Regions from separate parts of the Nostoc sp. UHCC 0252 genome, predicted to be linked through region 2. Evidence: riboswitches for the same ligand, from Rfam matches in the RefSeq annotation. Region 2 holds a riboswitch; each other region holds the start of a gene.
The links. A riboswitch is a leader RNA that binds a small molecule or an ion and turns the genes downstream of it on or off. The one in region 2 is predicted to bind cobalamin.
Positions count from the first base shown of each region.

Region 1: linked by a shared signal. The riboswitch ahead of VB732_RS28660 (DUF1636 family protein) and the one ahead of VB732_RS05150 (DUF1636 domain-containing protein) in region 2 are both predicted to bind cobalamin.
Region 3: linked by a shared signal. The riboswitch ahead of cobG (precorrin-3B synthase) and the one ahead of VB732_RS05150 (DUF1636 domain-containing protein) in region 2 are both predicted to bind cobalamin.

Region 1 is NZ_JAYGHE010000073.1:5,382-7,584, reverse strand. It holds tRNA gene VB732_RS28665 (tRNA-Val) at 563-636, opposite strand; cobalamin riboswitch at 922-1,086, shown strand; gene VB732_RS28660 (DUF1636 family protein) at 1,108-1,524, shown strand; gene VB732_RS28655 (cobalt-precorrin-6A reductase) at 1,527-2,203, shown strand, end outside.
Region 2 is NZ_JAYGHE010000005.1:146,886-149,088, forward strand. It holds gene VB732_RS05140 (high light inducible protein) at 1-192, shown strand, start outside; gene VB732_RS05145 (hypothetical protein) at 255-494, shown strand; cobalamin riboswitch at 850-993, shown strand; gene VB732_RS05150 (DUF1636 domain-containing protein) at 1,292-1,702, shown strand; gene metE (5-methyltetrahydropteroyltriglutamate--homocysteine S-methyltransferase) at 1,778-2,203, shown strand, end outside.
Region 3 is NZ_JAYGHE010000042.1:17,738-19,940, forward strand. It holds gene cobG (precorrin-3B synthase) at 1-1,402, opposite strand, end outside; cobalamin riboswitch at 1,452-1,590, opposite strand; gene VB732_RS21535 (hypothetical protein) at 1,695-2,153, opposite strand; gene VB732_RS21540 (FAD-binding domain-containing protein) at 2,157-2,203, opposite strand, start outside.

The sequences.
Region 1 (2,203 bases), on a different contig from region 2:
AAAATCTTTCAATGCTTTGACATGATTATCTGCAAAACACCAATATATGCCTCTGTAATCGATAATTTGAGGTTTAATTGGCTAATTGGTATGAAACTAAAGACAGAGAGAGTACAGGCGAATATGGCGTGAGTATGAGTATTTATGTACTTGCTAACGATAAAACTGGGGAATGATTGTTTCTTACGTTTCTATTGTTGAATGATTAGCTTTGATAGCATTTAAGCTTTAATACCTAGCTCTACAATTAGCTATAACAAGCGACATAAGACTTAAGCTTGCATTCTACATGGGACTGAAAATAGAGGTGCTATAGGCGAATATGGCTCAATCCCTAATCTGGTAGGCATATATAAGCTAATCAAGAATATTTTTATCAATTGATAACGAAAAGTTATAAAAATATGGGTAAATGATAAGCTTCTCTCAAATCAGCTAGTTACCCCTATTTCATTGTTTTAAGGATAAAATAGTATTGATTGAGAGAAAACTGAGAGAAAACAAGTTGGTTAGAGCGCTACGTTGACATCGTAGCCAGTACTGGTAAGGACATTATCTAAAATGGACGTAACTGGATTCGAACCAGTGACCTCTACGATGTCAACGTAGCGCTCTAACCAACTGAGCTATACGTCCTTAACCACACGAATATTAACGTTAGCATATACTTCTTGGATCGAGCAAGAAAAAAACCTAAATCTAGCAAACTTTATTATGTGACACCTCGTATCTGTGGCAAAAACCGGGTTTAGCGCAATTGATTAAAAGTCAAAGCCTGGATTTTGGTTCAGAAAAGCAATTCATTTCGCCTTCTAAAGAATGATGCAATATCGCAGTAATCTGACTTGTGGAGCTAGGCAAAGTTACGATATTTGCTCCTTACTCTTGGTAATATCCTTTTATTTAGATGACCCTAGTGTATGATCGATAAGGTTATTCGGTTCTGGTGGGGAGCAGCTACCAGAGGTAACGGGGAAAGTTCGGTGCAAATCCGGCGCTGTCCCGCAACTGTAAACTAATTTGAGATGTAATCTAAAATTTCAAATTGAGTAAGTCAGGATGCCCGCCGAAATAGATTTACCAGTTCCACATATCTGCGAGGTACAGATGACTACTACTGTAAATATTTCCCCAACGAATCCTTTGGGTGTTGCTGACCATACTTTATTTGTTTGCAAAACTTGCGCTAGCGTTTGGCATGAGGGAAAACGCTTAGGTGAAAGCGGTGGTCAAAAACTTTTAAACCAACTTCAGCAGCTTGCACAAGATTGGGATTTACGAGATGAATTTCCAATTAAAGAAGTTGAATGCATGAGTGCTTGTAATCGTTCTTGTGTAGTTGCTTTTGCTGCTAAAGGCAAATTAACATATTTATTTGGTGATTTAGCCGTTGACGGTAGTGCATCTGCGGTACTAGAGTGCGCTAGTCAATACTATGTCAAAGCAGATGGTTTACTGCCTTGGTCAGAGCGTCCAGAAGCCTTGAAAAAGGGCATTTTAGCAAAAATTCCACCTTTATCTTAATGATGCGCGTTTTGATTTTGGGTGGTACGGGAGATGCCGCAAAATTAGCTGCGAAACTGTCGACTATTCAAGGGTTAGAAGCAATCACGTCTCTAGCCGGTCGCACCCGTGAACCCTCAATTCCGTTAGGCGATTTACGGGTTGGATGCTTCGGTGGTGTGGCTGGATTGGCTAGCTATCTGCGTCAAATGCAAATCGACTTGTTAATTGATGCAACCCATCCTTTTGCTAGTCAAATTTCCTTTAATGCGGCAGATGCTGCAACTGAAGTCGGAATACCTCGTTTAATGTTAATACGTCCGCCTTGGGAAAAAGAAAGTGGCGATCGCTGGATTGAAGTCGATAGTGTTGAAGCTGCCGCCGCATCTCTACAAAATCAGGCACAGCGAGTATTTTTGACAGTTGGCAGACAAGAACTCGCCGCTTTTGCCCACTGCGAGAAAATTTGGTTTCTGATGCGGATGATTGATCCCCCTACTGATGATGCTTTAGTACCGCCAGGAAGGATTTTGTGCGATCGCGGGCCTTTTACCTTCAATAATGAAAGGCAAATCCTGATTCATCATAATATTGATACCATCGTGAGTAAAAATAGCGGTGGCGATGCGACAAAACCCAAAATTATGGCGGCGCGAGAACTGGGTGTGAAGGTTGTCATGATAAATCGTCCAGCCACACC
Region 2 (2,203 bases):
ATGAACGAACTTGGTCAACTCAACAACTTTGCAATCGAACCAAAGGTTTATGTAGATCAAACCCCAAGAGCAGGTTTTACCGAGTACGCCGAGAAACTCAACGGACGTTTAGCGATGATTGGTTTTGTCTCACTCATAGCTCTAGAAGTTGTTACAGGACACGGCTTGATTGGATGGCTGACAAACCTATAACTAAATCTGAATATTGAAGAATTTCACTCAATTAACCGATATAAAATTACCAGAGGATAGCTATGAAAACTGATTTTGATTTCCCTAAAAAAGATTTAATTGGCCCCGTTGTTTTTCGCCCCAATTTCAACAACTTTGAAACAATTAATGTTAACCAAGCCTGGTCATTATTTTTCAGTGCAGGTCAAGATGATAAAGTACTGGGAGAATCAACTGAATTAGGCAAGTTTTTCACTAACCTTTTAATTGCTGTGGGAGTAACAGGAACCATTTGGGCAATCTATTTCAGCAATTTGGGATAAAAAGTTGGCTTCAGGTTTTAAGTTGAATAAATATATCCGAAGTCTTGGTGGACATAACCAAGACTTCTTTTAAATTTTAGGAATCAATTATTAGTAACTGTGTATTTAGCGGGACTTAAACATTTTTGAGGGAAAAACAAGTCTCAAACCCATGCAGCGTAAGGGAAATACACCTTATGCTCAAAAATAGCCCAAACCTCAGATATATTAATAAACTAAGCAAAACGATGTTAAAGTCTTTCTGTATATAGATTTGAGGTTCTTTTTTGGTTGTTTTTGTCTCAGTCCCACTAACAAATGGTAGCTATTGCAACCAGTCAGTTTAAGTATGATTAAATTCATAATCATGCTATTATTAGACCAATATCAACTCGGTTCTGTTGGGAGTCAGCCATCAGACGCAAGGGGGAAAGTCCGGTGTAAATCCGGCGCTGTCCCGCAGCTGTAATCAAGGTTCGCCTTGTGAGTCAGAATGCCCGCCGAAAGCAACACGTAAACTCATACCCATCTGCGAGGTACAGGTGAATATTGCCATAAATATTTCAACGATACATCAGTTTCACGTTCTCATAGTGCCAGAGATACTCCACAGACTACTCATGGCTGTGAAATTATAGGCAGTTTATTGATAATTGCAATTATGCTTTGGTGCAACTGTCATTTGCGCTAGCTTTTTGTTGGCGTGAAAGCTTTTGCAAGATCATTTTTGCCAAATTGACACGTTATGTTGCAGTTGTACGACTGCAAAAAGTTGTCATATCTGCGATTCAGACTTCTTTCTACAAACTTCAAAATTAATGCTCAATAAACAACATACTTTGTTTGTTTGCACGACTTGCGCCAGCGTTTGGCAAAACGGTAAAAGAGTTGGTGAAAGTAAAGGTGAACAACTACTAAAGCAACTTCAACAACTTGCACAAAACTGGGAATTGCGAAATAAATTCCACATTCAGGGAGTTGAATGCATGAGTGCTTGTAACCATTCTTGCGTCATTGCCTTTACAGCAGAAGGTAAATCAACCTATCTCTTTGGCGATTTACCAGTTGACGGCTGTGCATCTGCTGTATTGAAATGTGCAACTCAATATTATACTAAGCCTGATGGTTTATTACCTTGGTCAGAACGACCTGAACCTTTGAAAAAAGGGATTTTAGCAAAGATTCCACCACTAAATAAGTGGGCAAAATTAAACATAAGTTGTTGTTAATTGATGATTGGATAAAATTTCTCAGTTTCCAATCTCTAGTACCTAAATCATTAATCTTAAAAGGAACAGAAAGTAATGCAGATTCAAACAGCAACATTAGGCTATCCCCGCATTGGTAAAAACCGGGAAGTAAAGAAAGCGCTAGAAGCATTTTGGAGTGGTAATATAGAGTCCGAATCATTACTGCAAACCATACAAAAAGTTGAGGAATCTAACTGGAAAACCCAACTTGAAGCCGGAATTGATTATATTGGAATTGGAGACACAACTCTCTACGATCATGTACTTGACTGGACATTTCGTTTTGGGCTAATTCCTGAAAGATTTCAACAGCTTTCTGGCTTAGAACGCTACTTTACAATGGCACGAGGTAAAGAAGGAATTCCCGCCTTGGAAATGACCAAGTGGTTTGATACTAACTATCACTATCTTGTCCCGGAAATTGCTGAATCAACATTACCATCTGATTTCAGTGACTTTTTAGAACGAGTTAGCCGCGCT
Region 3 (2,203 bases), on a different contig from region 2:
GCATCCGCTCTATTAATGCAGGTAGTTCGGCAAAAGTTACATATTGATATATTTCACGTCCGAATTTCTGCTTGCTGTCACCAACATAAATGTGATAGCCCTCCACAGTTTCATTGTCAGCCTCAATGCTGACACCGAGCAGAGTAATATCACTCTTGGTATGCTGGGCGCAGGATTTTTCGCAGCCAGTGAAGTGGATATTAACAGGGCAATTGAGAATAACGCGAGTTTCAAGATACTCTGCTAATGCTAATGCATGACTTTTGGTGTCCGTGGCAGAAGAGGCGCAACCCTTTTTTCCAGAACAGGCAACTAATGCACTCTTGATATTAGTTGCTGAGGAATCCAATCCTAAGAAAGCAATTTCTTGCAGGACATCGCCAACCCATTGCTGAGGAATATCTGTTAGCAACAGATTTTGCCAAGGGGTTAATCGAAGAGTGCCGCTACCGTATTTCGTTGCTAAATCTGCTAAACCACGTATCTGGTTACTCTCCAATCGTCCAAGGGGTAAGACGACACCAATGTAAAATAAGCCTTGCTGACGTTGGGGATGGATGCCAATATGCTGATACTTCGCATCTGACCGCTCCCCCAGTCCCTCTCCTACAAGGAGAGGGGAGAATTTCTCACCCTTCCCTATTAGGGAAGGGGGTTGGGGGGTTAGGTCACTGCATAAAAGAGAAAAAGGTAGACGCTGCTCAACTTCCTGAAGATAATTTTCACAACCTAAAGTATTCAATAACTCTAAGAGACGTAGCCGACGCTTACTTGTAGTATTACTATGAGCTAGATAGACATCCGCCAAAGCTGCCAAGACGGGCAAACATTGCTCTGGTGATAACAAAATTCCCATATCGCTAGGCGGTTGCCCCTTTGCGCCGACACTCAGATAAAGGCGGAAATAAACATTACCGTCAACTAAGGCAGCAGCAAATAGGATATCATTCAAGCGATCGCACACCCGAATTATCTCACCACCATCAAAGCAAACGCTAAATTTTGCCGACAATCCAGAAAGCGCCGGATGTGTAGCAATATAATCATCCCAACTTTGGAAAAAAGGGCGAGTGTCGATTAATTCTAGCGGGTCGATACCAGCAGTTGGGCTGGTCATAATATTACGGATGTGGTCTACAACAGGATTACGAGAACCTAGTCCCATATCCTGTAGATGTTTCAGAACCTCAGCATTTATCCCCGTGCGGATTTCGCGGACTTGTAGGTTAGCTCGATTAGTCACATCTACATAGCCGCCACCGTGCTGTTCTGCTATATCTGCGATCGCACGGCACTGCTGACTACTAATAATTCCACCTGGTATTCTAATGCGAGATAATATACCATCGGCGGCGGGTGTAGCATAAAACAAGCCAGGACAAGTGGCAAATCCTGAAAGCAAACTTGGAACTCCTTCCCCGTGCAACGCAGGGAGTATAAGGTGAGTGTGTCTTCTCTGACATCTTGAGAGTTGGCATTCTGACTTGGGTGATCCCATCACAGCTGCGGCACAGTCCCGGAATTTCACCGGAGTTTCCCAACTCCAAGCTTTAGTAATTTAGCACGAGAACGCAGTCAGAATATTTAATGCTTCATATTTTGAATCAACCTATCCACGCCCAAAAGCGTGAATTCGATGGCTCATGTAGTAATCGCCTAATTAGATTTAATAAAAAGACTTCTCCCTGGTTTTACTACACGAAACTGTCTTTTTCTGAGTCAGAGAGGGGCAGATTTGAACGAAAAACATAATTTTGAGCGACTTTCCAATAGCGCGAGAACCGCTTGAGGTCAATATAGCCGTCATACTCAAAAAATGGTTCTACTTCTAGTACTTCCACTGCTATCGAACCTTCTATTTGATTGCAGATATCATCAAATCGGGGGCTGGGACTGTTGGCTGTGACAACTAAATTTGCATCATGTTCTTGAGCAAAAGTTAAAATTTCTTGTCCCACATCGCCACGACGGATAACAACGGGTAACTCCAGCAAACATTCGTAGATAAAAGCGATGCGTTTGAGACTCAGTTGCCATTCTTCTATCAAAGCCTCGTCCCAAACCCAGATAGCTGGCGCATCAGGGTATTGTTCTAATGCGGGATTATTTGGACTGAGGCAGTCTCCATGTACCCAAACAATTGGTTTATTCATTTTTCACTTTTTACCTTTTTTTCCACGTTGCCAACTTTGGCTATTAGCTT